Regions from separate parts of the Arthrobacter sp. C152 genome, predicted to be linked through region 3. Evidence: predicted binding sites of a transcription regulator. Region 3 holds the regulator's gene; each other region holds the start of a gene.
What was found. The regulator LexA, encoded in region 3, represses DNA repair genes until DNA is damaged. The targets are predictions, from matches to a motif close to TCGAACANNTGTTCGA.
Positions count from the first base shown of each region.

Region 1: ACYSM9_RS02605 (LexA family protein) is a predicted target of LexA. The motif match lies at 6,495-6,510, and genes of this name have one in related genera.
Region 2: ACYSM9_RS12060 (HNH endonuclease signature motif containing protein) is a predicted target of LexA. The motif match lies at 2,509-2,524, and genes of this name have one in related genera.

Region 1 covers NZ_JBTZSU010000002.1:238,563-248,639, forward strand. The annotation lists gene ACYSM9_RS02565 (sensor histidine kinase) at 1-770, shown strand, start outside; gene ACYSM9_RS02570 (putative bifunctional diguanylate cyclase/phosphodiesterase) at 790-2,340, shown strand; gene ACYSM9_RS02575 (EAL domain-containing protein) at 2,515-3,579, shown strand; gene ACYSM9_RS02580 (DUF6480 family protein) at 3,634-3,870, opposite strand; gene ACYSM9_RS02585 (hypothetical protein) at 4,006-4,332, shown strand; gene ACYSM9_RS02590 (glycerophosphodiester phosphodiesterase) at 4,329-5,141, opposite strand; gene ACYSM9_RS02595 (hypothetical protein) at 5,184-5,447, opposite strand; gene ACYSM9_RS02600 (HAD family hydrolase) at 5,549-6,367, opposite strand; gene ACYSM9_RS02605 (LexA family protein) at 6,524-6,955, shown strand; gene ACYSM9_RS02610 (Y-family DNA polymerase) at 6,964-8,262, shown strand; gene ACYSM9_RS02615 (lmo0937 family membrane protein) at 8,319-8,465, opposite strand; gene ACYSM9_RS02620 (ABC transporter substrate-binding protein) at 8,724-9,902, shown strand.
Region 2 covers NZ_JBTZSU010000015.1:3,056-13,132, forward strand. The annotation lists gene ACYSM9_RS12055 (phosphatidylinositol-specific phospholipase C/glycerophosphodiester phosphodiesterase family protein) at 1-754, opposite strand, end outside; gene ACYSM9_RS12060 (HNH endonuclease signature motif containing protein) at 948-2,393, opposite strand; gene ACYSM9_RS12065 (MurR/RpiR family transcriptional regulator) at 2,596-3,492, shown strand; gene ACYSM9_RS12070 (NAD(P)-dependent oxidoreductase) at 3,542-4,468, shown strand; gene ACYSM9_RS12075 (aldehyde dehydrogenase family protein) at 4,507-6,054, shown strand; gene ACYSM9_RS12080 (amidohydrolase) at 6,062-7,303, shown strand; gene ACYSM9_RS12085 (DUF3100 domain-containing protein) at 7,300-8,697, shown strand; gene ACYSM9_RS12090 (ATP-dependent nuclease) at 9,053-10,077, opposite strand, start outside.
Region 3 covers NZ_JBTZSU010000017.1:38,694-48,770, forward strand. The annotation lists gene hflX (GTPase HflX) at 349-1,929, shown strand; gene ACYSM9_RS13080 (ATP-dependent DNA helicase) at 1,922-3,982, shown strand; gene lexA (transcriptional repressor LexA) at 3,990-4,724, opposite strand; gene ACYSM9_RS13090 (LysM peptidoglycan-binding domain-containing protein) at 5,159-5,539, shown strand; gene ACYSM9_RS13095 (histidinol-phosphate transaminase) at 5,643-6,761, shown strand; gene hisB (imidazoleglycerol-phosphate dehydratase HisB) at 6,838-7,464, shown strand; gene hisH (imidazole glycerol phosphate synthase subunit HisH) at 7,461-8,222, shown strand; gene ACYSM9_RS13110 (hypothetical protein) at 8,223-8,381, shown strand; gene priA (bifunctional 1-(5-phosphoribosyl)-5-((5-phosphoribosylamino)methylideneamino)imidazole-4-carboxamide isomerase/phosphoribosylanthranilate isomerase PriA) at 8,428-9,174, shown strand; gene ACYSM9_RS13120 (SseB family protein) at 9,195-10,077, shown strand, end outside.

The DNA.
Region 1 (10,077 bases), on a different contig from region 3:
ACCTCATCAGCAGCCAGCAGCAGGTGGTGAAGCGCCTCCGGGAACTCGACAAGGCCAAGACCGACTTCCTGGCCACCGTGAACCACGAGCTGCGCACCCCGCTGACCTCGATCATGGCGTACCTGGACATGATCCAGGAAAGCACCCAGCACCCCGTGTCCCAGGAGGTCCACCAGATGCTGGACATCGTGGTCCGCAACACCGAACGGCTCCGGACACTCGTGGAGGACATGCTCAGCGTCTCGCGCCATGGGCCGGACGACGGCACCATGCACCTGGCGCCGGTCCGCCTGGGACAGACGCTGGACCTCGTGGCGGCGGCGCTGCGCCCCCTGGCGACATTGCAGAACGTCACCATCGACGTGGACCCGGTCCCGGAGGATCCGGAGATCCTTGGCGACGAGGTGCAGCTGCAGCAGGTGTTCACCAACCTGGTGTCCAACGCCATCAAATTCACGCCCAGCGGCGGACGGATCGAGGTGGGCAGCGAATCGCATGCCGCGTCCGACGGTTCCAAGTGGGCCACCGTGCGGGTTGCCGATACCGGGATCGGCATCTCCAGCGACGAAATCGACCATGTGTTCACCCGGTTCTACCGCGCCTCCAACGCCATGTCCGGCGCCATCCCCGGGACCGGCCTGGGCCTGGCCATCTCCAAGGACATCGTGGACCGGCACGGCGGGCGGATCAACGTCGCCTCCACGCTGGGCGGAGGCACCACGGTCACCGTCAGCCTTCCCCTTGGCACCGACCGCATCCAGGCCAACTAGGCGGGCGGGAGGACAGCCGATGTTTGCCGACGACGACCCCCGGCTTTCGCAGCTGCTGGAAGGCATTGTCCGGCTTGCCTCCGGAGACTTGACCTCCCGGATCGAGGTCTCCCCCGCCCGGGATGAACTTGATGCCATCATCATGGGCACCAACCTGCTGGCCGAAGACCTGCAGGTCATCTACCAGGAACTGGAGCAGCGCGTCCAGGTCCGCACCCAGCTCCTGCATGAGGCGCATTTGGAAATGCAGAAGATGGCCATGCAGGACCCGCTCACCGGCCTGGCCAACCGTTCGGCGCTGATCGAGGCGCTGCGGACCGCCCTGGCTCACCACGCAGGGCCGGACGAGGCGGCGCCGGACGAAGGTCCGGCCATCCTGCTGATGGACCTTGACGCCTTCAAGTCCATCAACGACAGCATGGGGCACACCGCCGGGGACCAGGTCCTCGTGGCGGTGGGCGAAAGGCTCCGCGGCGCGGTGCGCACGTCCGACGTCGTGGCCCGGCTCGGCGGTGACGAATTCGCGATCGTCATGCCGACGACGTCGCCGGACCAGGCAGCGATCGTGGCATCGCGCATCCTCGCCGCCCTCAGCGACCCCATCGAGCTGCCGGGCCGGAGCGTGCGCTGCGGCGCCAGCATCGGACTCAGCATTGCCGACGACGGCCAAAGCCCCGAGGACATGCTGATGCAGGCCGACGTCGCCATGTACGCCTCCAAGGCCGAGGGCCAGAACCGGCTGCACCGCTTCGAGCCGGGGCTGCTGCTGATGCGGCGCCTGCGGAGCCAGCTGGTGGAGGACCTGCGCGCAGCCATCAAGGACGACACCCTGACGCTGTACTACCAGCCCGTCGTCGAGCTCGGCACCGGACGGATCGAAGGCGTGGAGGCGCTGATCCGCTGGAACCATCCCACCCGCGGATTCATCATGCCGGACGAGTTCATCCCGCTGGCCGAAGAAGCGGGCCTGATCTCGCAGCTCGGCCACTGGGTCCTGCAGACGGCGGTGAAGCAGTTGCGGGCCTGGATCGACGCCTCCCTGGTGGACCGCCGCTTCTCGGTCCGCATCAACATCTCCGCCACGGACCTGCAGAGCCTGCAGTTCATCGAGGACGTCCGGAACGTGCTGCAGGAAACCGGCGTGCAGCCCCACCAGGTGGTCCTGGAGCTGACCGAAGTGGCCATCGTCAAGGGCAACGAACTGGACCGATACTCGCTGGGCGGCCTCCGGGGGCTGGGGGTCGGCATTGAGATCGACGATTTCGGCACCGGCTATTCGTCCATCAGCTACCTGCGGCGGCTTCCGGTGGACAGGGTCAAGGTTGACCGCTCGCTGATCGCGGGGCTGGAAACCGACCCCAGCCAGCCGGCCCTGGTGGCAGCCGTCCTGCAGCTGGTGCGGGCGTGCGGGCTGGAGGCGGTGTGGGAAGGCGTCGAGACGGCGGAGCAGGCGGAAATCCTCCGCGGACTGGGGTGCCTCAGCGCCCAGGGCTACTACTTTGGCCGCCCGGTTCCCGCCGACCAGGTGCCCGGCCTGCTGGCCGGCCAGCCGGAAAGCGCTAACCAGTAGCGCCTAAACTACTGCGCTTTTAGTGCCGCCGATATACGATCAACGTGCGGTGTCTGGTTTTCGTCGCGCGGAAACCGGATGGTGCAGCAACAGCGGACTTTTATAGGGCGTTTGGAAAATTTGAACATTAATTGGGCCATAGGGTCATTACTTCGTCAACTGGGGGCGTAGCTAATGTCGGTTCGAGTACAGGCATGGGGAATTATTGCCGCCGTTTTGGCGGATACCGATCCCGCGGGTGCGGCCGTCCGGCAGCGCCTGAGCAACAGCCTCGATGAGAATCCAGGCGTGCCCGAAAGGGCATTGCTCGAATACCTCTTGGAATCCCGCGGGAGCAGCGCCAAGGGCGGGGACGCCGTGGAGAACACCCGGGAGACGCGCCTGGCACCGCCCGCCCTGCCGCCGCAGTTCGCCGAACAGCTCGATGCCATCCGCAGCCAGTCCCGCATCAGCGCCCTGCTCGAAAACCGGATGCTGATGACCGCCTTCCAGCCCATCTACGGCCTGGAAGGAAAAGGGGTGGTGGGAGCCGAAGCGCTCTCCCGCTTTGTCAGTGACGACGGCGCTGCCGCCGAGCTGTGGTTTGCCGAGGCAAATGCGGTGGGCCTGGGCGCCAACCTGGAATTCTCCGCCCTGGGCTCCGCCGCTGCCGCTGCGCGGGACCTGCCCGGGAACCTGTATGTGTCCCTGAACATTTCGCCGACGTCCTGCCTGGATCCGCGGCTGCCGGAGTTGTTCGACCATATCGAGCTCCCCATTAACAGGGTTGTCCTCGAATTGACGGAGGACATTCCCGAAGAGGAGTATCTGCAGTTTATCTCCGCGATCAATCCGCTCCGGGAAAGAGGGCTGCGGATCGCCATGGATGACACCCACAGCGGGGCCGGCGCGCTCAGCCGGATGCTCCACCTGCGCCCCGACTTCCTCAAGGTGGGCCGCAACGTCATCAGCGACGTCGACAACGACGGCCTGCAGCACGCCCTCGCGGCCTGCCTGGTGGACTTCACGGACCAGGTGGGAATCACGGTGGTGGCCGAAGGAATTGAAACGGTGGGCGAGCTCAAGGTCCTCACCGAGCTGGGGGTCAGCGCAGGGCAGGGATACCTGCTGGGGCGGCCTTCGGTGCGGCCGGAGGACTGGGCCAACTGGAACAGCAGGCTGGACCTGGATGGGCTCAAGCGGCACCTCCCCGGTCCCGATGAGTCGAGGACCGTCCGGAACGGCAAGGATTTTTCCTGATCTGCACGGGCGGAGCAACGGGCCCGGTTCCCGGCCCCGCCCGCACTTGACCCGTTATTCGGAGTGGCCCTGGTCCCGGCTCATCTGGCCTTCCGCGGGCGGCGTCTCCCCCGGCGGGACTCCCCCGCCCGGTTCCAAACCCGTGATGTTGCCTTCAGCAGGATCGGGGTTTGGCGATCCTCCGGCTTCCCTGCGGCGCTGCTGGTCGAGGCCGGCCTCGGCGCCCCCAGCGTCGTCCTTTCCCGGGCGGTCAGGGTTGGCGGGGTCTTTTTCCGGATGGTAAGTGCTCACGGCGCTGCTGTCCTTCCTCTCCGGCTGCGGTTCGGTTCCCCAGCTCTGGACTAATCGTAAGCATGCTGATAATTCTGGGTGAGTAGGGCCGCGCACCGCTGGGGTGCCGGCGGTGATCCCGGAAGGAGCAGTCACATGGGAATCGGCGACAGCATCGGCAAGGCAGCGGAGAACGCCATGGAGGACTTGGCCGGGACATCCAGGCCCACCGAGAAACTGGACGTGCCCGACCCCACGGACCCCAACGACGACGTCGAGGTCCACTCGTCCCTGAGCGAGGGCTCCAACGCCATGGAAGCGGAGAAGCAGAAGGCGCCGGGCCTCAAGGCTGGCCCGGCCCCGGGTCCGGTGTCCAGCATCCCGCTGGGCGGGGACACTGACGAGGCAGACGCCGGCGAAGGGAACGACGACGGCGGCCTGGCCGGGGACGCCACGGGACCGGCGAAGGGGGACCGGAGCTAGCCCTCCGGCCCGGCGGGCCACTCGCCCCGCTCCATGAGCACGCCGCGCAGCAGGTCCGCCCTGTCCGTGACAATGCCGTCGACGCCCAGGTGGAGGAGGCGGTGCATCTCGTCCGCCTCGTTGATGGTCCAGACGTGCACCACCAGGCCCAGGGCGTGGGCCCGCCGGATGAAGCCCGGCGTCACAACGGGGATGCGGCCGTAGCGGACGGGCACCTGCAGGGCATGGACGTCGTGCAGGATCCGGCGCATGAGCGGCCGGAAGAGCGGCGCGGGAAGCAGCGGGCCGAGGAAGGTGAACAAGGCGTTGGAGGCTACGCCCCCCGAAGACGCCACCGGCTGGCTCAGCAGCTTCAGCACCGCCCGCCGTCGCCGGTCCGAAAAGCTGGCAACCAGCACCCGGTGGTGCACCTGGTGCCGTTCGATGGCCGCGGCGGTGCTTTGGACCGAGCCCCAGTCCTTGACGTCGAGGTTCAGCCTGGCGTCGGGGAGCTCAGTGACCAGCTCATCGAACGTGGGGATGGGTTCGCGGCCGTTGATCCTGGCCCGTGCCACGTCCGCCGCCGCGAGTTCCGCCACGCGGCCGCGGCCGTCCGTGACACGGTCCAGCGTCTCGTCGTGGAAGAGCAGCAGAACGCCGTCTGCGGTGGTGTGCACGTCTGTTTCGAGGTAGCGGAAGCCGAGGTCGGCGCCGGCGCGGAACGCCGCCATGGAGTTCTCCAGCCCCTCAGCCGAAAACCCGCGGTGGGCCATGGCGATGGGAAGCCGCCGGCCGCCGTCGTCCGCATGGTCAAAGAAGGGCAGGGTCACACTGTGAGCGTACCCCGGGCCCGGGACGCCAGTCCCGGCACGTCAATCGCGGCAGTCGGTCTCGCCGCACGGAACGATGTCCACGCCGTCGCCGCAGTGCAGCAGGGTCCGGCCGCGGCCGCCGTCCAGGTGCACCCAGACGGCAGTGTGGTCCGCGGTGATGGTGTCCACGATGCCGCCGGCCTCAAAGCCGGGCGAGAGCACCACACGGACCCGGTCGCCCTGGCGCAGCTGCTTCCAGTGCGGAGCCGGAATTGCTGTGCGCAGCGGCGCATCCGCTGCATGCTGCCTGGTATTCCTTGCCATCGGTAACCCCCTTGAGCCGCAGGAAGGTGCCTGCTCCGGTTCACGCTACGGGGGAAAGGTAAACGCCAGGTGAGCGCCAGCTGGAAGTATGGTGGCGGGGTTCAGGAAGACTGGACCCCAAGGGAAGCGAGCCGTGCCTCCAGGACCTGCGCCACGCCGTCGTCATCAAAGTGCGGTGCCTGCAGGTTTGCCGCGCGGATGGCCTCAGGGTGGCCGCTGGCCATCGCGTAGCCGTGCCCGGCCCAGCGGAGCATCTCGATGTCGTTGGGCATGTCGCCGAACGCCACAACGTCGGCGGCGTCGATGCCCAGGGCCGCGGCGTACTCGGCCAGCGTGACGGCCTTGTTGACCCCCGGCGGGCACAGTTCGAGCATGGCGACGCCGGGCGAGGAGTGGGTGGCGGCGGCCAGGTGCCCGACGGCGGGACCCACCTCGGCGAGGAATTCGTCAGGCGTGCCGTCCCGGACAATGGCGAGGAATTTCACCACGGAATCGTCGTTGGCCAGGGTTTCCGCCAGCGGCGCCGGAGTGAATTGGGCCAGCAGCTCGCTGGATTCGTTCTCGATGAAGCCAGGTTCGAGGTGGAACCGGGTGAGCGTTTCGGCGGCGAACAGCGCGGCGGGGCGGAGCTTTTTGATGATGCGGCGCGTTTCCAGGACGGCGTCGAGGGAGAGAGTGCGGGCGGAGACCAGGCGGTCCGCTTCCAGGTCCCAGACCACGGCTCCGTTGGAGCAGATCACGCGGCCGGTGTGGCCCAGCTGTTCCTCCAGCGGGTGGAGCCACCGGGGCGGCCGGCCGGTGACGAAGACGAGTTCGACGCCGGCATCGCGGCAGGCGTGGAAGGCGCGGACGGTGCGGGGGCTGATTTTTCCATCGTGCCCGAGAATCGTTCCGTCAATATCGCTTGCAACCAGCCGCATCCTGCAAGTCTACGTGGGGTTCCGCCGCCGTGGCGCGGACAGCGCGGAAGCACCACGCCGTGGGGCCGGCCCGGGAAAGGCGGGGGTGGGGTGCCCGTTGTCGGGGCTCGGCGCTACACTGAACTTATCGAACAAATATTCGAATAAAGGTGTGTTGTGGGCGTTATTGTCGGTCCCCGCGTGATAGACGCGGGCGCCTCGCTGTTCTCGGTGCTGATCTCGCCAGTGGCGGTCGCGGCGGGCTTCCCCTCCCCCGCGCAGGACTATTTCGACGGCCGCATCGACCTCAACGCGCACCTGATCAAGGACATCACCAGCACGTACGTGGTCCGGGTGACCGGGAACTCGATGGAAGGTGCCGGCATCAGCGACGGCGACGAACTGATCGTCAACCGGGCGCTTGAGCCCAAGGACGGTTCGGTGGTGGTTGCGGTCCTGGACGGGGAGCTCACAGTCAAGCGGCTGCGGATCACGGCTGCTGGAGTCATCCTCCAGGCGGAGAACCCTCAGTATCCGGACATCCAGGTCGCAGCACTGTCGGAACTCACCATCTGGGGCGTGGCCACCAGGTGCCTGCACCATGTGTGAGGAGCATGATGGCTAAGCCTGCTCCCATGCGGCAGATGCCGCAGATCGCGCATGTTGACGTCAACTGCTTCTATGCCTCCGCGGAGCGGGCCTTCGATCCCTCCCTGGAGGGGAGGCCGCTGGTGGTGCTGTCCAACAACGACGGCTGCGCGGTGACCCGCTCGCCCGAGGCAAAAGCGCTCGGCATTGCCACCGGCGAGCCATGGTTCAGGCTCGCGCCCCGGGCCAGGGAGTGGGGGCTGGTGGCAAGATCCAGCAACTACGAACTGTACGGGGACATCAGCTCACGGGTGATGGAGCTGCTGGGCAGGTACTCGGCCTGGCTGGAGGTGTACAGCATCGACGAGGCCTTCCTGGGCGTCAAGGGCGGGCCGCCACAGCTGCTCGCCCTGGGCCGGCGGATCAAGGACGCCGTCCGCCGCAACGTGGGCGTGCCGGTCTGCGTCGGCATCGCCCCCACCAAGACCCTCGCCAAGCTGTGCAACAAGTGGGCCAAGAACAATCCCGCCTTCGGCGGCGTGTGCCTCTGGGACGCGGTCCCCGCCCCGGTCCGGGAAGGGCTGATGGCCCGGCTCCCCGTGGACGAGCTCTGGGGGATCGCTGGTCGGCTGTCCAGACGGCTCAACGCCATCGGCATCTTTACCGTCCAGGACCTGGTGCGCGCAGATCCTGTGGCCATCAGGGACAAGTTTTCGGTGGTCGTGATGCGCACGGTCCTGGAGTTGCGCGGCACACCCTGCATCCCCATGGAGGAGGAGCGCATCGGGCGGGACCAGCTCATCTTTTCCCGCTCCTTCGCCACGCCCGTAACCACCGCCGCCGGCCTCCGCGAGGTACTCAGCATTTACGGCCAGCAGGCAAGCGCCAGGCTCTCCAAGCATGGGCTGCAGGCGAAAGTCCTGACCGCCTACGCCGCCACGTCGCCGTTCAGGGACCATGAACAACATTTTCCGTCCGTGTGCGTGGCCCTTCCCATGCCCACGGCGGATCCGCTCCTGCTCACCAGGGCTGCACACGGGCTGCTTCCCAGCATCAGGGAGGGGCTCAAGTACGCCAAGGCGGGCCTGATGCTCACCGACCTGCGGCCCACCGGCAACCAGCCACCCCTGGAGCTGTTCGAAAACCGGCACGAGGAACGCGGCATCGGGCCCCTGCTTGAGGACGTGAGCCGCCGGTTTGGCCGGGGGTCCATCGGGCTGGGGCACGCGGGCATCAGGTCCGGCCTGGACTGGACCATGAAACGGGAGATGCGCTCGCCGCGGTACACCACGCACTGGGACGAACTGCCCCTGGTGAAGGCGGCCTGAACTCCTGACGCATCCCGCCGCTGCCGCGCCGGTCAGCGGCGGGAACCGGAGCGTGTTTAGACGCGGGTCCTCCCACGCAGGAAGTGGAAGATGAGGACGACCACCGCCACGACCAGGAGGATGTGGATCAGGCCGCCGCCGATGTTCGCGAGCAGTCCGAGGAGCCAGAGAACGGCGATGATGATAGCGATCCAAAGCAACATGAGCGTCTCCTTGCGTTAGTTTTCCATAGCCCCCATGCCGGATACGTACCCAGCGGTGCGCCAAACAATCAGGGCCGGCTTTCCGGAGGACGGCGCCGGCCGGCCCGGCACGAAGACGCCAAGCGACGATTCTTGACGCCCCGCGACGCCGCGTTGAGCGTTCGCGTCGCCCGGTGAACCACTGCGACAAGGACGATTGTGGGGGTGCCGGGTGCTCCGTAATCTCGTCTCAGCATCCGCCCAACAAAGGATTTCCCCATGGCAAACCCGCAGGACAAGAGTCCCCAAAACCAGCAAGGCTCCACCCGTATCGTCGCCGGCCAGGCGGCGCAGGCCAAGCGCCCCCTCGGGTTGAAGATCGGCATCGCGGCAGCCGTCGTCGCCCTGATTGGCGGGGGTGCCGCCGTCGCCTCCGCCGTCAACGGCGGCACGCCCGCCGCCGGCCGGGAGGCTGCCCCCGCCGGCAGCCCCGCCGCCGAGCTGAAGCTCGGCTACTTTGGCAACGTTACGCACGCCCCGGCCCTGGTGGGCGTCAGCATGGGCTTTATCGCCGGCGAGCTCGGCAGCACCAGGCTCAGCACCCAGGTGTTCAATGCGGGTCCTGCAGCCATCGAAGCCCTGAACGCGGGCGCCATCGACGCGACCTACATCGGTCCCAACCCGGCCATCAACTCCTTCGTGAAAAGCCAGGGCGAGTCCATCAACATCATCGCCGGGGCTGCCGCCGGCGGCGCCCAGCTGGTGGTCAAGCCGGAGATCAACTCCGCTGCGGACCTCACGGGCAAGACCCTCGCGTCGCCGCAATTGGGTGGCACGCAGGATGTCGCGCTCCGCGCCTGGTTGAGCTCACAGGGCTACAAAACCAATGTCGACGGCAGCGGTGACGTCGCCATCAACCCGACCGAGAACGCCCAGACCCTGAAGTTGTTCCAGGACGGAAAGCTCGACGGCGCGTGGCTGCCTGAGCCGTGGGCGTCACGGCTGGTGCTGACCGCGGGGGCGAAGGTGCTGGTGGATGAGAAGGACCTGTGGGACGGCTCCCTGTCCGGCAAACCGGGCGAGTTCCCCACCACCATCCTGATCGTGAACCGGAAGTTCGCGGCAGACCACCCGGACACCGTCAAAGCGCTGCTGAAGGGCCACGTGAAGTCGGTTGAATGGCTGGACAGCGCATCCGCCACGGAAAAGGCCACGGTCATCAACGCAGCGCTCAAGGAAGCGGCCGGCGCCGAGCTGAAGGCCGACGTGATAGACCGCTCCCTGAAGAACATCGTGTTCACCGTGGACCCGCTGGCCGGCACCTACCAAAAGCTGCTGGCCGACGGCGTAACCGCCGGCACCACCAGGCAGGCCGACATCAACGGCATCTTCGACCTCCGCGCCCTCAACAGCGTCGCGACGGAGAAGACTTCTGCCGCCGGACTCGGCAAGGAGTAGTCCCACCCCCATCGATTGCTCCGTAAATGTCCTTTTGAGCACCCAAAACGGCATCTACAGAGCAATCGATGGGGTTAGCCCTCCCGAAGCTATCCGCAGCACTGATAGTTGATATCGAAAAGGTCGCCTTCCCCGGATATATGAAGTGCCTCACTGTAGTTACAGGACCTGCACC
Region 2 (10,077 bases), on a different contig from region 3:
GCTGGTCCGGGGTGGCCCAGAAGCGGACGCGGTAGCCGTTGGCGTGCGCGGTGGCGACGAAGGCGCGCAGCTTGGCGCGCTCGGCTTCGGGCATGGGGCCGACGCCCTGCCAGGTGAAGAGCTTGGTCCAGTTGTCGCTGACCAGCGGCATCAGGGCGGCGGGCAGGCCGGAGGCGAGGTCGGCGGCGCGGCCGTCGTAGAAGCTGAAGCGCTGGGTCTGTGCCTGCATGGTGGCCAGCGGACGGTTGCCGCTGATGACGGCGGTGACCGGCCCGGTTTTGACGTTGCCTTCGGTGTAGCGGCTCATGATGCCGCGGTGCCCGGCCAGCTCCTGCTCGACGGCGGCGTAGGTGGACTCGCCCTCGCTCTTGATGTCGATGAGGAGCTGCAGGCTGCCGTCCCAGTGCGGGTAGACGCTGTGGCCGGGCTGGCTGCGAACCAGGTCCTCGAGGGGGTCGAGGTACAGGCTTTCGAGCGTGACGCCCTGCTTGGCGTCGGCGAGGTCGTGGGCCACGCGCAGCTCGCCGTCCACCAGCCATACATCCGCTTCGACGCTGGTGAACCCGTGCTCCAGTGCGTCGAACAGGGGGCGGTCGTGTTCGTAGTCGTTGTGCGCGTGGGTGCCGGCGAGGGGCTGGCCGACGACGACGGGCGCGGGCTTGGGTGCCTCAGCCTGGGCTGAGGCCGGCACTGCAGCCGTCCCGGCCAGGGAGGCAAGAAGGGTGGCAACTGCGAGGGTGCTTTTCACGAACACGGAGTACTCCTGGTACCTCGGGGGATTATCCGCCCGGTGGGGGTGTGCCGGGCGCAAAGGGTGCGTGAAAAGACTGGTCGGCGTGCCGAAACGGTGTGCGGCCTGGTGGTTGCTGGGTGGTAAACGAGAGGGAACAACCTCCACTGCCGCTTCAGCGTGAGGCAGCAGGCAGCAGGCAGCAGGCAGCAGCACTTTATGACGCAAAGAGGTAGTCAACGATCACTGCTTCGAGCGGGCTTGTTTCTTTTGGCAGGCACCCGGGGGGCCAAATAGTCGGTTCCCCGTCCGCTTGTTCGGCGTTGTAGTGGCGGCCGGTGGGCGAGGTCCAGCCGGGCGGCTGGTTTTCGGTGGCCGGCCCGGGAGTCCAGCCAGTTCGATGTTTGAGCCGATGGTGTTTGGGACACAACTGCCCCAGGTTGCTGATGCCAGTGGATCCGCCGTGTTCCCAAGCGGTGAGATGGTCCGCTTCATTGTCCTGGCTGGGGTTGCTGCAGCCGGGGAAGGTGCACTTTCCATCGCGCATCCGCAACCACCGCTTCAATGATTCCGGGAGCCGATAGCTGGTGCGGCCGATTTCCAGCGGCGCCCCGTCCCGCGGGTCCACCAGCACCCGGTAGAACGAGCCGGCACCTTCCGCAAGAAGTTTGCGCGCCATCGATGCTGGGATCGGCCCGTAACCATCAAGCTCTGCGGGCTCCTCCGTGACGCCCATGGCGGAAAATACCGGCACCGCGACCAGCACATCCGCTTTGAGGGACGGCCCGGGCCCGGAGGAGTGGCCGGCCTCACCAAGCAGCAACTTGGCCGCTACGTCCGCCTTGATCTGGGTGAGGGTCCGCGGCTCGTCCGGCCCCTGCAGCCCACGGGCCAGGGCGGACGTCCTGTTCCAGATGGCACAGGCCTTGTCCGCGGCCATATGCAGCGAGATCCAGGCCATCCCGTTGCGGTCCGGGGAGTACTCCATCCGCCGGTCTTCTACCGACTTCGCGTGCCTGATCTCCAGGGACTCCGGATGGTGGCGTTCCCTCCAGGCACGCACCTTCCGCCGGAAACGTGCCGGCACCAGCTCCCCCGCGGCGGCACCCCTGGCCGCGTTCGGAGTCTCGGGGTCCAGGAAGTGCGCCTCCAGCGCAGCGGCGGCTGCAGTGTCCAGCCCGGTGGTTTCATCCACGATGATCCGGGCGTGCTGCCATGAAATCTTGCCGGCCTGCAACGCATCCAGCGCGGCTGGCAAGGAAGTGGTCAAAGCGTGGGCTTCGCCAAGCAGTGCGGAGGCGGCACGTTCCCCGACGGTGAGCGCGCAGGCAACCTCCGCCACCTGGCTCATTTCCCGCGCGGAGGACTCGTACGCAGTTTGCGCTGGCGCCTCCAGCGCGTCTGCCGCCTCCGCGTAGGTCGCCAGCAGCCGGACTTTTGCCGCTGCGGTGGTGGCTTCGATCCGAGCCACAACATCGAGGCCGTTCAGGCACGAGTCCGCGAGTTCCCGAAGCGGATCATGGACGTCCCCGCGAGCACCAACCAACGCTTCTGAAGAACGGTCCGCAACTCCACTCAGTTCGTCCACCAGCGCGTCGAGGGACGCGACGGCAGCGGCCAATCCCGCCCTGCCTCCCGCTCCGACTACCGCTGTTGTCTCCATAGCCAAACTCTGTCATGGGGGTCTGACATTCGAAGTTCCACCGCCACAATGGGCCCGACCGGTCCGCGTCGGCCCAAAACTGCCCGCGTGGGCCAAGGTTTTACATTCCGGAAACCCGAAACCCTGTTCGCAAACGAAATTGCAGAGTACATTAGATGCAATTGCAGTTGCAGAGTGATCTGCGTTACAGGACAGGTAGCCCGTGAACACCAACGCCGTCGACGAGAACGCCGCGGAAGAAACCAGCGAAGCCGGCATCAGCTCCCACGCGTGGCTTGGCGATGCGCTGCCGGACGTTCCCCTGACCAAGGCGCAGAGCCGCGTGGTTGAGGTCATCCGCCGCAACCCGCAGCTGTCCTCCTACGCGGACATCGCCGAGATCGCCCAGCGCGCCGACGTGAACAGTTCTTCGGTGGTGCGGACGGCCCAGCACCTGGGCTACCGCGGGTGGCCGGACCTGCAACGCGAACTGCGGTCCCGCTACCTCGTGATGATCTCCACCGAAGACACCCTCACCGAGCACGGCGAAACCCGCAGCCCGCTCTTCGAAGCCATCAACCACGACATCGAAAACCTCCGCCTGACGCTGGACTCCAACACCCCCGGGGAAGCCGAGGCGGCAATCAAGGCGATGGCGGCAGCAAAGTCCATTACCGTCGTCGGGATTGGTTCCTTCGCCGGGCCTGCCGGCGTCATGGCCCACCTGGGTTCCACCATGGGCTACCCCATCACGCTGGAAAACCGTGCGGGCGTCCACCTCGCGTCAAGCACCAACAGCCTGGGCCCCGGGGACGTCCTGGTGGTCATCAACATGTGGCGTTCGGTGAAGCACATCATCATCGCCGCCGAAGCCGCCAAACAGGCCGGCGCCACCGTCATCGCCATCAGCGACCTGCGCAGCGGCCGCCTGGCCTCCGCCGCCGACCACCTCCTGGTGGTGGCCTCCGAAGGCATCTCCTTCTTTCAGTCGGTCACCGCCGCGAACTCCCTGGTCTACGGACTGCTGGCCGGCATGGAGGCGGCCCATCCGGAGCGCAGCCGGGCCACCATCCGCCGGACCCAGCAGCTCTGGAAAGACCTCGACATCTACCTCGACTAACTGCCCGCAACACCCAGAACACCCAACAGGATTTCAGGAGTATCCCTACATGAACGAGCCACACAACCGCCGCGTCGCCGTGATCGGCCTGGGCGCCATGGGCGGAGCGATGGCCGCCACGCTGCACAAGGCAGGATGGGAGGTCACCGGCTTCGACCCGTCGGACGCCGCCCGTGCGGCTGCCGAAACAGCCGGCATCGCCACCACGGACACCCTGGCAGACGTCGCCGGAACCCCCTACGCAGTCCTGTCCCTGCCCGCCGCCAGCATGGTGGAAACCACCGTGCCGCAGCTGCTGGCAGTCCCGGGAACCGTGGCCATCATCGACACCACCACCTCCGAGCCCGCCACCAGCAAGCGCATGGCCGAACTCGCGGAAAACCACGGCGCAGCCTTCATCGACGCACCCGTATCCGGCGGCCGCGACGGCGCCGCCACCGGTTCGCTCAGTGCTTTCGTCGGCGCCACGGAAACCGCCCTGGAAGCGGCCACACCAGTCCTGCTCGCCCTGACCGGCGGCAACTTCAGCCACATCGGCGGACCGGGCAGCGGCAATGTGGTCAAGCTCCTCAACAACGTCCTGGCCGCAGCCAACCTGGCCTCCGTGGGCGAGGCCCTGGGCGTGGCAAAGGCCTACGGGATCGACCCCGCCACCGCCGCAGCCGGCATCAGCGGCGCATCCGGCGGCAGTAAGGTCTCCGCCGCCATGTACCCGAACTGGGTGCTCACCGGCAGCCACGATTCCGGCTTCTCCATGGGCCTGATGGCCCGGGACGCGTCCCTCGCCGTCGAAGTGGCCGAACAGATCGGCGAGAAGCCGGCGCTCCTCGCCACCGTCGCCAACCAATGGCAGGACGCCCTGGCGGTGCTCGGCCCGAAAGCCGACTTCACCGAGATCGCCCGCACTGTGGCCCCCGCCATCACCCCCGCCGGCGCGCCGAACACCGGCGCCCCCGAATCCACAACCGCCGCCTGAAGCACCCCAGCGATACAGCCCCCAAAGGAATCAGCATCTTGACGATCACCACAGCACCAACGTCCTCCTCTGCCGCCACGGCCAAAGCAGTCCTGGACGCCGCCTTCCCGTCCGGTCTGGGCGCCTTCGTTGACGGCCGCGTCGTTACCGGCAGCGGGGACAGCATCACCCTCACCGCCGCAGCCACCGGCGAGCCTTTCGCCACCTACGCGGACCCCGGCGCCGAGGGTGCCAACGCCATCCTCGAAAGCGCGACGGCGGGCGCCAGGGTTTGGGGCGCGATGAACGGTTTCGAGCGGGCCGCCGTCCTCCGCAACGTCAGCCGCGCCGTGGAACAGCACGCCGAAGAACTGGCCATCCTGGAATCCGCCACCACCGGCAAGCCCATCCGGGATGCCCGTGCGGAGGCAGCCAAGGTTGCCGAAATGTTCAGCTACTACGCCGGCTGGGCAGACAAGCTCACCGGGCAGACCATTCCCGTCCCGGGCAACTGGCACACCTACACCGAGCGGGTGCCGTGGGGCGTCGTCGTCGCCATCACCCCGTGGAACGCGCCGATGTTCACGGCCGGCTGGAACTCCGCCGCCCCTCTCGCCGCGGGCAACGCGGTGATCATCAAGCCCAGCGAGTTCACCCCGGCGTCGTCCGTCCGGCTCGCCCAGATCGCGCACGAGGCGGGCCTGCCCGCGGGTGTGTTCAATGTGGCAGCCGGCCTGGGCCAGACCGTGGGCGCGGCACTCACCACCGATCCGCGCGTCGGGAAGGTCAGCTTCATCGGTTCCGTGCCCACCGGACGCCGCGTGGCCGTGGCCGCAGCGCAGGCGGGCATCCCGGCGCTGCTGGAGCTCGGCGGCAAGAGCGCCAACATCGTCTTCGCCGACGCCGACTTGGAGCGCGCCGCCGAGGGCGCCATCTCCGCCATCTTCTCCGGCGCCGGGCAGTCCTGCGTTGCAGGGTCGCGGCTGTTGGTGGAGCGCAGCGTGCACGCGCAGTTCGTGGAGATAGTGGCCGCCAAGGCCGCCCTCCTGCGCGTGGGCGATCCGCTCAGCGCGGATACCGAGGTGGGCCCCATCATCACCCCCCAGCAGTTCGCCACGGTCACCGGCCTGATCGAGGCGGGAATGAACGACGGCGGCCGCCGCCTCACGGGGGCCACGTTGCCGGAGTCGGTGAGCGGCCCGGCCCTGAAAGGCGGCCACTGGGTGATGCCCACGCTCCTGGACGGCGTCACCCCGCAGAACCGGCTGGAGACCACGGAGGTCTTCGGGCCTGTGGTCGGGGCCGATGCGTTTGACACAGAGGCCGAAGCCATCGCCCGGGCGAACAATACGAACTTCGGCCTCGCCGGGGCGGTCTGGACCTCGGACGTGTCCCGTGCCCACCACGTGGCCCGCGAGGTCAAGGCCGGGACGTTCTGGATCAACGCGTACAAGACCATCCACGTGGCGGTTCCGTTCGGCGGCTTCGGCGATTCGGGCCATGGCCGCTCCTCCGGCCCGGGCGTCCTGGACGAGTACACCCAAACCAAGGCCGTCTGGGTGCCCACACGCGCCGCCGGCTCCCCCTTCCCCTCGCTGTCCTACTAGGAGACCCATGGATACGACAGACACAACCACGGCCGCAGGTGCTTTGCGCACTGCCTTGGCGGACGGCGTCGAACGCTGGAAGCCCAAGGTGGAGGCGCTGGCCAAGGACATCCACGGCTTCAAGGAAATCTCCTTCGAGGAGGTCCGGTCCGCGGAGGCCATCGCGGCGCTGCTGGAGGAGGGCGGCTTCGAGGTGGAGCGCGGCACGAGCGGCCTGCCCACCGCCTTCACCGCGACTGCGGGCAGCGGCGACCTCACGGTGGCGCTGTGCGTGGAGTACGACGCGCTGCCGGGGATCGGGCACGCCTGCGGGCACAACCTGATTGCCGGCGCGTCCGTGGCCGCGGCCCTGGCGCTGCGGCCGTTGGTGGACGAACTCGGGATCACGCTCAAGGCCATCGGCACCCCTGCGGAGGAGCACGGCGGCGGCAAGGCGCTGATGCTGGAGCGGGGAGCGTTCGACGGCGTGGGGCTGGCTTTGATGGTCCACCCGGTGCAGGACGGGCTCACCTACAACCCGGCCGGCACGAGCGCCCAGGCCGTGGGCCGGTACAAGGCCACGTTCACCGGCAAGGCGGCGCACGCTGCCGCGGCACCGCACCAGGGCGTGAACGCCGCCGACGCCGCGGTGCTCAGCCAGGTGGCGATCGGCCTGCTGCGCCAGCAGATCCCGTCCGACCACCGGATTGCCTGCTTCGTGGCCGAGGCCGGGCACGTCACCAACATCATCCCGGAGAAAGCCGTGGTGGAGTTCGAATGCCGCGCCTTCACCCTGCCCGAGTTCCACGCGTTGCTGGAGCGGGTGCGGCGCTGCTTTGAAGGTGCGGCTCTGGCCACCGGCACCACCCTTGAGTTCGAGGACACCGAGCCGCTGTACGAGCCGCTGGTCCAGGACGACGACCTGGCCGGGCACTGGACGGATGCGATGGATGCGTTCGGGAAGGACACGTCCCGGTCCTCCGGCCTGAGCGGCGGGTCCACGGACATGGGCAACATCTCCCAGGTCATCCCGTCCCTGCATCCGTGGCTGAGCATTCCGGGCGCGGACGTTCCCATCCACTCGCATGCGTTCGCCGCCCTGGCGGACACTCCCCAGGCGTACGGGGTGATGTTCGACGCCGCCACCGCGCTGGCCTGGACCGTCGCCGGCGCTGCCTCAACCCCCACCCAACGTCAACGCTTCACCCAAGCGGCGTACCGCCGTCGTACTTCCACCCAGGAAGCTGTCACCCAGGAAGGCGCATCATGAGCACTGTTAAAACAGCCCGGACCGAAACGGCCGGCACCAGGCTGACCATCCCCATCGCCGCGCTGGCGTTTGTGATTGCCCTTGCCGTGCAGTTTATTGGGCAGGCGAAGATCGATCTTGGCATCGGCGCCATCATCATTTTCCCCATGGTGTGGGGCCTGATCCTGGGCCTGCTGGTGTCCATCCAGAAGTTCAAGCCGCTGGGGATCGACCTGCAGCGTGTGGCTGCTGCCCTGGTGGGCGTGGCCGTGCTGCTGCTGGTGGCGCGGCTGGCGTTCAACATCGGCCCCAGCCTGCCCACGCTGCTGAAGGCCGGCCCGGCGCTGCTGCTGCAGGAGGTGGGGCACCTGCTGGGTACCATCGTTCTGGCGTTGCCGCTGGCCGTGCTGCTGCGGATGGGCAAGGCGACCGTGGGCGCCACGTTCTCGCTGGACCGTGAGCCGTCGTTCGCGATGGTGTCCGAGAAGTACGGGCCGGATTCGGACCAGTACCGCGGCGTGCTGGCGATGTACGTGTTCGGGACGCTGTTCGGTGCCGTGTTCATCACGCTGCTGACGTCGCTGGTGTCCAACTGGAAGATCTTCGATCCGCTGGCGCTGGCCATGGGCGCCGGCGTGGGGTCCGGGTCCATGATGGCTGCCTCCGCTGCGAGCATCACCGCCGCCTACCCGGCCGACCAGGAGGCGATCCTGGGCATGGCCGCCGTGTCCAACCTGATCACCACCGTGCTGGGCGTGTACGTGGGCATCTACATTGCGCTGCCGCTGGCGGACAAGTTCTACCGGGTGCTGACGCGGAAGCAGCAGAGCCGGGAGGTTGTGGCTGCTGGTGCTGGTGGCTCTGCGGCCCCGGCTGGTAGCGCTGGGTCCGCCGCCTCTGCTTCCGCTGCCGAGCGTGAGGCCGCCCAGGCGGAGGAGAACCGGCGGTTCCGTGAGCGGGTGGCTGCGTCATCTGCGGAGATCAAGCTGCCGCTGTGGCTTTCGCTGTCCGTGCTGACAGTGCTGGGTATCGGCACGGCGGCGGTGGCGGCGAAGGGGCTTAGCCTGTCGATCGTGGTGGGGTATGTCATCCTGCTGGCGCTGGTCCTGGTGGGCATTGCGCTGGCGAAGGTCACCCGTAAGATTTCGGCCATTGTGTTCATCACGACGATCGGCGCTTACATCTCCAGCCCGTGGTTCTTCGCAGCAGAGCCGCTGAACGCGGCAGTGAAGACCGTGGACTTCCTGTCCATCGCGACCGTGATGCTGACGCTGGCCGGTCTGTCCCTGGGCAAGGACATCCCGCTGCTGAAGAACATTGGCTGGAAGATCATCCCGGTGGGGCTGGTGGCCATCACGGCGTCGTTCCTGCTGGCTACGGTTATTGCGGAGTTCGCGCTGGGGTTGTGGCACTGAGGTAGTTTGCAGGCCGCCTTTGTTGGGCGGCTTAAGCGGAGCGGACGACGGCGGGTGGGACCCGGCGTCGTCCGCTCTCGTTTTGCAGATGGGGGTTTCAATTCCCCCAACCGAGCATGCGAAGCTCAGGCGCAACGAGCGGGGGGAACTGCTGGAGCCGCCGAAGTCGCTGGTGTTGCCCTGGTGAGCAACCAGAGATGGAACTCCGTGGGCCTATTAGTTGTGGTGGCACACTTTTTCGTAGCTGCCACCGATCAGGCAGTGACTGCGCAACGGGATGAAAGGACTGCATCGTTCATTTGCCTCAGGCTTGCGGCTTGATGAACCTCTGGCTGATGAACGTGCTGGCACGTCGCTATAGGCAGGAGTTAAGAATCACTCTCAGGTCGTCAGCCAGGTAGGGCTGTGATTGTGGCGGAACCGATTTTCCAAAGGTGTTTGCATTAGCGAACTTACGCTCCGCGGCGACATTGCGAAGCTCGGAAACGAACTTCTTCCCCAGTACGGCATATTGTTGGCCATCGCGGGTAGCCTCGCTTAGTACCTGTTCGTCTCCGAAATGCGGAAGGGTTCCATCCCTGTTGAGCTTTTGCAGCGCTTCGTTTCGCTTTTTGCGTACCTTCTGAATTGCATCGTCACCAGAACTTGCTCGTTTGATCGCTTCCTCTATCAGATGCTCGGCATCATTAGCGGACAAGCCGAAATGATGAGCGACGACGCTGGGATCTGCCCAGTATGACTCGACGTCCGAGTATTTCGTGAACCAAACTGCATGGCCGCCACTCTGATATGGCTCTGCGAACGCTGAAGTCTCCTCCGGCATCAAGAAGTCTCGATCGCGGTGTACAACGAGCTTTACATTCGAGCCCACGAGGCCTTGAAAACCTTCAAGTGTCTCCGGCGCCGGCAATTTCCCCGTGCCGTGAAAGGGCCAGACTGCGGTAACTCGTTCCAAGTCCGGCCACTGCCCCAGCAATGACCGCAGCATTTCCGTCCGGGTATCCTCCGTTAGAAGGATGATCTTCCTGTCAAGCAGACCCCAGCCCATTAGCTGCCGAGCCGTAGCGTCGCCGCTCCGTTCAACCTTTCCATCTTTCATCCAGACCACCCGAGAGTCTTGCGGCAGGGCCCGAACAATTGAGGGGCTGTGTGTGGTGAGGATGACTTGCGAATCTAGTTCCGCCGCGACTTCGTAGAGGACCTCCACAAGTCGTTCCTGCGCGATTGGGTACAGATGAGCATCCGGTTCATCAACTAGCAACAGAACAGGCCTGAAGTAGATCAGGTAGCAGAAGATCTGGAGGACCTGCAAGTAGCCTATTCCAGCTAGTTCTAGGGGCCGGAAAGTTTTATCACCCATGGAACCCATCTCACCGACAC
Region 3 (10,077 bases):
AGCCGCGGCGGGCCCTGCCCGCCCCGCAGCCTGTCCTCCAGCGACAGACCGTCCCGCAGCGATGCAGGTGAACCACGCCTTCCGCTTGTGCACCCGGACCAGACGCCCGCCGTTTGTTCCGGACGCCGGACAAACTCGAAGTCAGCCCATCGCCGCACTTCCGCCAGTTCTCCGGCCTTCCCTGCCGCCCGCATGATGCGGCACCCGTTTCCCGCCCGGCATCGTTGCCCGCGGCGCGAGTACACCAGGAGGACATGCATGACCGCAGCTCGTCAGCCCACCGCGAATTCTTCAGCACACTCGACCAATCGGCACTATTCTGGAACTGCCGAATCTTCAAAGGAGACCATGACCAGCCAGCCCAACACCGGTTCCGATCCAGCCGCCCAGGACATGAGTCCTGCGGAAATCCAGGCTGTTATCGACCGGATCCTCGCCAAGGACGTACCGGCCAGGAACGTCGGCACGCCCGGCGGTGAAGGCAGCGGCAACGGAAAACGGGTCCTCGGTACAGCGCAGGCCATTTCCCGCATTGATGAGGAACACAGCGCGTTCGACGGCGACCAGCAGGACCTCGAGGAACGCCGCGCCCTGCGGCGTACGGCCGGCCTGTCCACCGAACTTGAGGACGTCACCGAGGTCGAATACCGCCAGCTCCGCCTGGAGCGGGTAGTGCTGGCAGGCCTCTGGTCCGAGGGAACGCTGGCGGATGCCGAAAACTCGCTGCGCGAGTTGGCCGCCCTCGCCGAGACCGCCGGTTCCGAGGTTCTCGACGGCCTGGTGCAGCGGCGGGACAAGCCGGACCCCGGCACCTTTCTGGGATCCGGAAAGGCCCAGGAGCTCAAGGACATCGTCATGGCCACGGGCGCGGACACCGTGGTGGTCGACGCCGAACTGGCGCCGTCCCAGCGGCGCGGACTTGAGGACATCGTCAAGGTCAAGGTCATCGACCGGACGGCCCTGATCCTGGACATCTTTGCCCAGCACGCCAAGAGCCGCGAGGGCAAGGCCCAGGTTGAACTGGCCCAGCTCGAATACCTGCTTCCACGGCTCCGCGGCTGGGGCGAGTCGATGTCCCGCCAGGCCGGTGGCCAGGTGGGCGGTGCGGCCGCAGGCATGGGTTCGCGCGGCCCCGGTGAAACCAAGATCGAACTGGACCGCCGGCGGATCCGCACGCGCATGGCCAAGCTGCGGCGGGAGATCGCCGCGATGAAGCCCGCCCGCGAGACCAAGCGCGCCAACCGCCGTCGTAATGAAGTCCCGTCGGTGGCCATCGCCGGGTACACGAACGCCGGCAAGTCCTCGCTGCTCAACCGGCTCACCGACGCCGGTGTCCTCGTGGAGAACGCCCTGTTCGCCACGCTCGACCCCACCGTCCGCAAAGCCGAAACGGCCGACGGCCTGGGGTACACGCTGGCCGACACCGTCGGGTTCGTCCGTTCCCTGCCCACCCAGCTCGTGGAGGCGTTCCGGTCCACCCTTGAAGAGGTGGCGGATGCGGACCTGATCCTGCACGTGGTCGATGTGTCCCACCCGGACCCGGAAGGGCAGATCGCAGCGGTCCGCAAGGTCTTCAGCGAAGTGGACGCCCGCAAGGTGCCCGAGATCATCGTGCTGAACAAGGCCGACGCCGCCGACCCCTTCGTCGTGGAGCGGCTCAAGCAGCGCGAGCCGCGGCACGTGGTGGTCTCGGCCCGCACGGGCGAGGGGATTGCCGAGCTGCTGAAAGCCATCAGCGACTCCATTCCACGGCCCAGCGTCAAGCTCGAGCTGCTTATCCCTTACGACCGCGGGGACCTCATCAGCAAGCTCCACGACTCCGATGCGGAAATCATCAGCCTTGACCATGGGGAGACGGGCACGAAGGCCGTCGTGATGGTCCGGGAAGGCCTCGCGTCCGAACTGGAACCATTCGCCAGCAATGACTGACCCCGTGGCACGCAACGCCACGGAAACGCCCGGCGGGCAGTTCGTGATCGAGCTGCTCGACCGGGCCGTCGCGGGCATGGGCGGCCAAAGCCGCGAAGGACAGCACGAAATGGCCCGGCAGGTGGCACGGGCGATCGAAACCGGGAACCATTTGCTGGTCCAGGCCGGAACGGGCACCGGAAAGTCCCTGGCGTACCTGGTGCCGCTCATCGCCCACGCCCTGGAAAGCAACAAGCCGGCGCTCGTATCAACGGCTACCCTGGCGCTGCAGACACAGATTGTGGGAAGGGACCTGCCCCGGCTCCTGAAGAACATCGGCCCTGCCCTCGAACGGCCCGTCAAGGTGGCGCTGGTCAAGGGCCGGTCCAACTACGTCTGCCGGCACAAGCTCGACGGCGGCTTCCCGTCGGATGAGCCTGCCGAAGGCCAGCTCTTCTCCCTCGGCGAAGACACCAGCGTCCCGCACTTTGCTGCCGCGGTGGGGGGCCCGGCATCCCAGCTCGGCAAGGAAGTGGTGCGCCTGCGCGAGTGGGCGGAAAAGACGGCTACCGGCGACCGCGACGAACTGCTGCCCGGGGTCACCGACCGCGCCTGGCGGCAGGTCTCGGTCACCTCGATGGAATGCCTGGGGGCACAGAAATGCCCGATGGCCGCCGAATGCTTCAGCGAACGGGCGCGCCAGGACGCGGCCGAGGCCGACGTCGTGGTCACCAACCACGCCATGCTCGCCGTCAGCGCCTTCGAAGGGCTGGCAGTCCTGCCCGAGTACGACGTCGTGGTGGTGGATGAAGCGCACGAACTCCAGGACCGTGTCACGGGCGCCGTCACCGGCCAGCTGTCCGTGGCGATGGTCCATGCGGCGGCCGCCGGCGCCAGGAAGCACACCGCCATCACCGTTGACGCGCTGAACGCCGCCGCCGCCAACCTGGAGCTTGCCCTGGCCGGTGCCCCGGGCGGCTTGCTGCCCAACGGCCTGAACGATGAACAGCTGGACTGCGTGGACCAGTTGCGGGAAGCGTGCCGTGCGGCGCTGTCCGATTCGAAGGGGGACAGCAACAGCACGGCCGACGGCGGACGGCAGCTCGCCCGGTCACGGCTCATGCTGATCCTGGAACTGTGTGAGCGCCTGATCGCCGCCCGTGAAAACCGCGAGGTGGTCTGGTTCTCCCGCGCCGGCACGTTCGACCCGGGCCAGGGGTACTCGCAGCCCGACGACAACGCGCCGGTGCTGATCAACATCGCTCCGCTCTCCGTCGCCGGGAGGCTGCGGGAAGGGCTGTTCGCCGGGCACACGGTGGTGCTGACGTCCGCCACATTGGCCATCGGTTCCGCGTTCGAACCGGCGGCGGGCGGCCTTGGCCTGGTCGGCGATGGCGCCCCCAGCTGGACCGGGGTGGATGTCGGTTCGCCGTTTGACTACCCGCGGCAGGGCATCCTGTACGTCGCTGGCCACCTCCCCAAGCCGGGCCGCGGTGTTTCGCCCGAAGCGCTGGCCGAACTGGAGGCGCTCATCAAGGCCTCCGGCGGGGGCGCGCTGTGCCTCTTTTCGTCGCGCCGCGCGGCCGAGGAAGCCGCGGATGCCCTCCGCGCGACGGTGGGTGTGAAAATTCTGTGCCAGGGTGAATCCACCATGACGGCGCTCGTCAAGCAATTCGCCGACGAACCGGACACCTGCCTGTTCGGAACCATGTCGCTGTGGCAGGGCGTGGACGTTCCCGGCGGCTCGTGCCGCCTGGTGGTGATCGACCGCATTCCCTTCCCGCGGCCGGACGACCCGCTCATGACGGCGCGTTCACGGGCCGTGGCGCAGGCGGGCGGCAATGGCTTCATGTCCGTTTCTGCCACGCACGCCGCAATCCGGCTGGCCCAGGGGGCCGGCCGGCTCATCAGGTCAACGGGGGACAAGGGCGTGGTGGCAGTTTTGGATTCACGCCTGGCCACCGAGCGGTATGCGGGTTTCCTGCGGGCTGCCCTGCCGCCGTTCTGGTCTACCACGGACAGGGACAAGGCCCTGGCAGCGCTGAGCAGGCTGGGGGCCGAAGCCTCGAAGTAGCTGGGGGTCAGAGGGAGCGCAGGACCGAGACCACTTTGCCCATGATGGTGGCGTGGTCTCCCAGGATGGGCTCGTACTGCGTGTTCTGCGGGAGCAGCCAGGTGTGGCCGTCACGCTGGCGGAAGGTCTTGACCGTGGCTTCGTCATCCAGCAGGGCAGCCACGATGTCTCCGTTGGCTGCGTCAGCCTGGCGCCGGACCACCACCCAGTCGCCGTCGCAGATGGCAGCATCCACCATCGAATCCCCGGCCACCCTGAGCATGAACAGCTCACCCTGGCCAACCAGCTGGCGGGGAAGCGGCATGACATCTTCAACCACCTGGTCTGCAAGGATGGGCCCGCCCGCGGCAATGCGCCCCACGAGGGGAACCATGGCCGTATCAAGCGCAGTGGGCAGTTCGGTGATGGTTGCCCCCGCACCGGGAGCCTGCGGAGCGGCTGAGGCGTCTGCCTTGCCGGCGCCCCGGTCCAGGGTGAGCGGCATCAGTACTTCCATGGCCCGGGGCCGCTTCGGGTCCCGGCGCAGGTAGCCGAGCTTTTCCAGCTGCGAGAGCTGATGGGTCACGCTGGACAGGCTGGCGAGGCCGACGGTGTCACCGATTTCGCGCATGGAGGGCGGGTAACCGTTCTCGTTGACCGACCGCTGGATGGTTTCGAGGATCTTCTTCTGCCGGGGTGTCAGGCCCTTGGCGGTCCTCTTGTGCTGCGGGGCCGTCCTGCCTCCGGCGGCTGCTGCTGCCATAAACGCCAATGCCTTTCGGTTGCCACCGGACCTCGGGCAGCGCACTGTGCAACGGCGCGGCCCGGAGGATCCCCCACCATCAATGTCAGACCCTGCTGGTCAACTTTCAGAGTGGTTGTTCTTGATGTCAAAGCTAGGCCAGCCACATCGCATTTTCAAACATTTGTTCTAGCGAGTCTCGACATTGTTCGTTGATAAGTGCTAAAACTGAACCAGCAAAGTTCGAACATGTGTTCTAGTCCGCGTCCTTCCGTTCGAAGATGCCACCGGAAAAACGCTTCCGGGGCGTTCGTCGACAGGGTGGACGCGGCGGGTGCGGAAGGCATTTCCGCCGGCACCCGGCCGGTTTGGTTGCAGCACAGTATTGGTCCAGGAGGGCTAAGTTCATGTCAGCTTTATCTCTTCCCCAGGTTTCCCGTCCGCGGCCGCTGCCCATGCCCCCGCTGCTGTCCCAGCCCCGGGCGCGGCGCTCCGGCTGCGGCGTGCCGGCCGCGCCGCTCCGGCTGACCCGACGCGGCCGGATCGTCCTGATCGGGATTCCGGCCATGCTCCTCGCGGTGCTGCTCCTGTCCCTGGCGATGTCCCTGTCCGGGCTCTTCAATTCCCCGGCCAAGGCCTCGGATTCCGCCGCGGACCTCCGGTTGACGCCCGCCGTCACCCTGACAGTGCAGCCCGGGCAGTCGCTCTGGTCCATTGCAGGTGAGGTGGCGCCGGAGCGCGACGCCCGTGATGTTGTGGCGGACATCGTCCAGCTCAACAACCTTCCTGCCGGTGCCGTGCTGCCGGGGCAGCAGCTGTACGTACCCACCCGCTGACCCGCCCGGCGCCGGCCGCCCGCCGGGCGGCAGGGACGGCTGTTGCCGGCCAGCGGGAACCGTCACATTTTCCGGTCGCTGCCGGGGCCACTAAACTGTTCAGGTGAACGACCAGCTAGAACGTCTGAACCGGCTTCCCCTCCGCAGCAACCTTCGCGGGCTCACACCCTATGGGGCGCCGCAGCTGGACGTCCCCATCCTCCTCAATGTCAACGAGAACACCCATGGCGTGCCGGCCGATGTGCGTGCAGCCATCACCGCCGCCGTGGCGGAAGCTGCCGCAGGCCTGAACCGCTACCCGGACCGGGAGTTCACGGAACTGCGGGAGGCGCTGGCCGAATATCTTGGACACGGACTGGACAAGTCCAACGTGTGGGCAGCGAACGGCTCCAACGAGGTTCTGCAGCAGATCCTCCAGGCCTTCGGCGGCCCCGGACGCACGGCCCTGGGTTTCCCGCCCACGTACTCGATGTACCCCCTCCTCGCCAGCGGAACCGACACCCGCTACATCACCGGTGAACGCGCAGGCAACTACGACCTCAGCGCCGAATCAGCGGCCCGCCAGGTGAAGGAACTCCAGCCGAACCTCGTGTTCCTGTGCTCCCCGAACAACCCCACCGGGACAGGGCTGGGCCTGGACGTCGTCGAGGCCGTCTACGAGGCTGGAACAGACAGCCAAACCATTGTCATTGTGGACGAGGCCTACCACGAGTTCGCCCACGAGGGTACGCCCAGTGCACTGACCCTGCTTCCCGGCAGGGAGCGGCTGATCGTCTCCCGCACCATGAGCAAGGCCTTTGCACTGGCGGGTGCCCGGCTCGGTTACATGGCCGCTGCCCCGGAAGTCACCGATGCCCTTCGCCTGGTGCGGTTGCCGTACCACCTTTCCGCCATTACGCAGGCCACCGCCCTCGCCGCCCTTCAACACCGGGAGGCCCTGATGGCCGAGGTCGAGGACATCAAGAAGCAGCGGGACCGCATCGTCGAAGGCCTGACCCGGATGGGCCTGACGCCCGCGTCCTCAGACTCCAACTTCGTCTTCTTCGGCGGCCTGGAGAACCCCCACCAGGTCTGGCAGGAACTGCTGGATGCCGGCGTGCTGATCCGCGACGTCGGGATCCCCGGCCACCTGCGGGTGACCGCGGGCACCGAGGCGGAAACCACAACCTTCCTTACCTCGCTTGAGCGGATCCTTGCGGGCCAGGCCGCGCTTCCCGCCTAGACTTGATGCAGCGGCGCCTGAAGCGGCGGCGCTGGACGCCTTGAACCACACCCACTCCCCAAAAGGACCCTTCACCATGAGTTCCACCGGATCGAACGCCGCCGAGGCCAGGACAGCCCGCATGGAGCGCGCCACCAGCGAGTCGTCCGTGCTCGTGGAAATCAACCTCGACGGAACCGGTGTTTCGGACATCGACACCTCGGTCCCGTTCTACGACCACATGCTCACGGCGCTGTGCAAGCACTCCCTGATCGACATGACCGTGAAGGCCACCGGGGACACGCACATCGACGTGCACCACACCGTCGAGGACACCGCCATCACCTTCGGTGAAGTCCTCCGCACCGCGCTGGGCAACAAGGCCGGCATCCGGAGGTTCGGCGAGGCCACCGTGCCACTGGACGAAGCGCTGGCGCACGCCGTCGTCGACGTCTCGGGCCGCCCGTACCTGGTGCACGGCGGCGAACCCGCTGGCCAGGAGTACCACCTGATCGGCGGCCACTTCACCGGTTCCCTGACCCGGCACGTCTTCGAAGCGATCACCCTGCACGCGGGCATCTGCCTGCACATGAACGTGCTCGCCGGCCGCGACCCCCACCACATCGTCGAGGCGCAGTTCAAGGCCTTCGCCCGGGCCCTGCGCGCCGCCGTCGAACCCGACCCCCGCGTCGAAGGCATCCCCTCCACCAAGGGTGCGCTGTGAGCGGCCAGGTCCTTAAGGACGGCGCCATCGTCGACCCCACGGCCTCGCAGAAGCTCCCCTCTCCCGAAGGCAAGCCCACCGTGACGGTGCTGGACTACGGTTCGGGGAACGTCAGGTCCGCAGTGCGCGCCCTCGAGCGCGCCGGCGCCGAGGTGATCCTCAGCGCCAAGCCGGAGGACGTACTCAATGCCGACGGCCTCGTGGTGCCCGGAGTGGGCGCCTTCGAGACCGTCATGCGCGAACTCAAGGCCGTGGACGGGATCCGGCTCATCGGCAGGCGGGTAGCCGGTGGCCGCCCCGTGCTGGGAATCTGCGTGGGCCTGCAGGTCCTGTTCGAAGCAGGCGTGGAACACGGCACCGAAGCCGAGGGCATCGGCGAATGGCCCGGAAAAGTGGAAGCGCTGCCGGCGGACGTTGTGCCGCACATGGGCTGGAACACCGTCACGGTCCCCGAAGGCTCCAAGCTCTTTGCCGGCGTCGAAAACGAGCGGTTCTACTTCGTACACTCCTACGGCGTGCAGGAATGGAATTTCGACGTCATCCAGCCCCGGATGGCACCGCCCCTGGTCACCTGGTCCGAACACGGCGCCCCGTTCATCGCCGCCGTCGAAAACGGCCCGCTGTGCGCCACCCAGTTCCACCCGGAAAAGTCCGGCGATGCCGGCGCCCGGCTCCTGCGCAACTGGGTGGAAGGGCTGCGCAAGCCCGGCGCCGGCCAGTCCGCCAGCGGGACCGCCGGCACCGGCAGCGACGCCTGAATGTGGTCCGTCCTGCTGATGGGCCTTGCCGGCCTGCTGATCGGCGGCGCCATCTCCTTCCGGCAGCAGCGCAAGCCGCGGTGGACGCAGGTTGCGTTCTCCGTCCTGGCCGCCATGTCGCTGCTCGCCGCGTACCTGCTGACGCTCCCCGCCGGCTGACGCCCGGCCCCCGTTTGCCTCCACAGAACCGACACCAAGGATGAGTATGACCACCGCACATGACCTGCCGGTACTTGAACTGCTGCCCGCCGTCGACGTCGTCAACGGCCAGGCCGTCCGGCTCGTCCAGGGCGAAGCAGGCAGCGAGACCAGCTACGGCACGCCCCTTGAAGCCGCGCTGAACTGGCAGCAGCAGGGTGCCGAATGGGTCCACCTGGTGGACCTGGACGCCGCGTTTGGGCGCGGGTCCAACGCCGACCTGCTCCGCGACGTGGTGGGCCAACTGGACATCAAGGTCGAGCTCTCCGGTGGCCTGCGCGACGACGAAACGCTGGAAGCAGCCCTCGGCCTGGGTGTTGCCCGGGTCAACCTCGGCACCGCAGCGCTGGAAAACCCGGAGTGGACCCGCCGGGCCATCGACCGCTTCGGTGACAGGATCGCCGTCGGCCTCGACGTCCGCGGAACCACGCTGGCCGGCCGCGGCTGGACCAAGGAAGGCGGGGACCTCTGGGAGGTCCTGGACCGCCTCGAGGAAGCCGGCTGCGCCCGCTACGTGGTCACCGACGTCACCAAGGACGGCACCCTCCAGGGCCCCAACGTCGAGCTCCTGCGCCAGATGGTCGAGAAGACCGGCAAACCCGTCGTGGCCAGTGGCGGTATTTCCAGCCTGGACGACCTGAAGGTCCTGCGTTCACTGGTGCCGCTGGGCGTTGAAGGCGCCATTGTCGGCAAGGCCCTCTATGCCGGGGCCTTCACGCTTCCCGAAGCCCTCGACGTCGCCGGCCGCCGCTAGGCGCAGGGGAAACCGCCGCCATGCCTGACTCCGAAGACCTGCCCCGCTCCGGGGAGGCCGGCCCCGCCGCGCGACAGTTGCCGGGACATATCGCCGCTGCCCTCGCCGGGGCCGGCGGGACCACGGATTCAGCGGGCCAGCCGTGGGCGGGCCGCAGCCTGGCCGGCGAGGACGCCCGGATCCACAATTTCGAGGACGACGACGGAACGGCCGACGCCGGTTACCTCGCCGCGGTTGCCGCGCTCCGGGACGGGTCCGGCGGGGAGGCTGGCGTGGTTGCCGCCCTGGCAACAGCCCGGGTGTTCATCCCGATCGTGGCCCAGCTTGCCGAGGAAGCGGACACCGCCCACGGCCTGCACGCCGACAAGCAGGCGGACATGGCACTTGTCACGCTCCGCGCCGCCGATGGGCGGACCGCCCTTCCCGCATTCACCTCTGCCGCAGCCCTCGCCGCCTGGCATCCGGACGCCCGCCCGGTTGCTGTGTACGCGGCCCGGGCGGCCCTGTCGGCAGTGGCGGAAGGCGCCGAGCTCCTGGTCCTGGACCCGGGTGCCGACGTGACGTTCGTGGTGCGCCGCCCCGCCGTCTGGGCGCTGGCCAAGCAGCAGCAGTGGACCCCGTCCTACCAGGATCCTGAGCTGGCCGGTGAGATGGGCCGCGGAGCCCGGGGTTTTGCGGCCGTCCGTGGCATTGAGCTTCAGCCCGGCGGGGGAGTAGCGGCCCTCGCGGCCGACGGTTCAGTGGTCCAGGGCGGCGGCACCGGGCCCGAGCTGCAGGTGGTGCTCTACCTCGAGGACGGACTGGATGCGGCCGGGGTGCAGGACCTGGTGGCCCGGCTCCAGGCGGAGTGGTCGCGGAATGTATTGTTTGGAGAGCGCGTCGACTCGCTGGACATCAAACTGA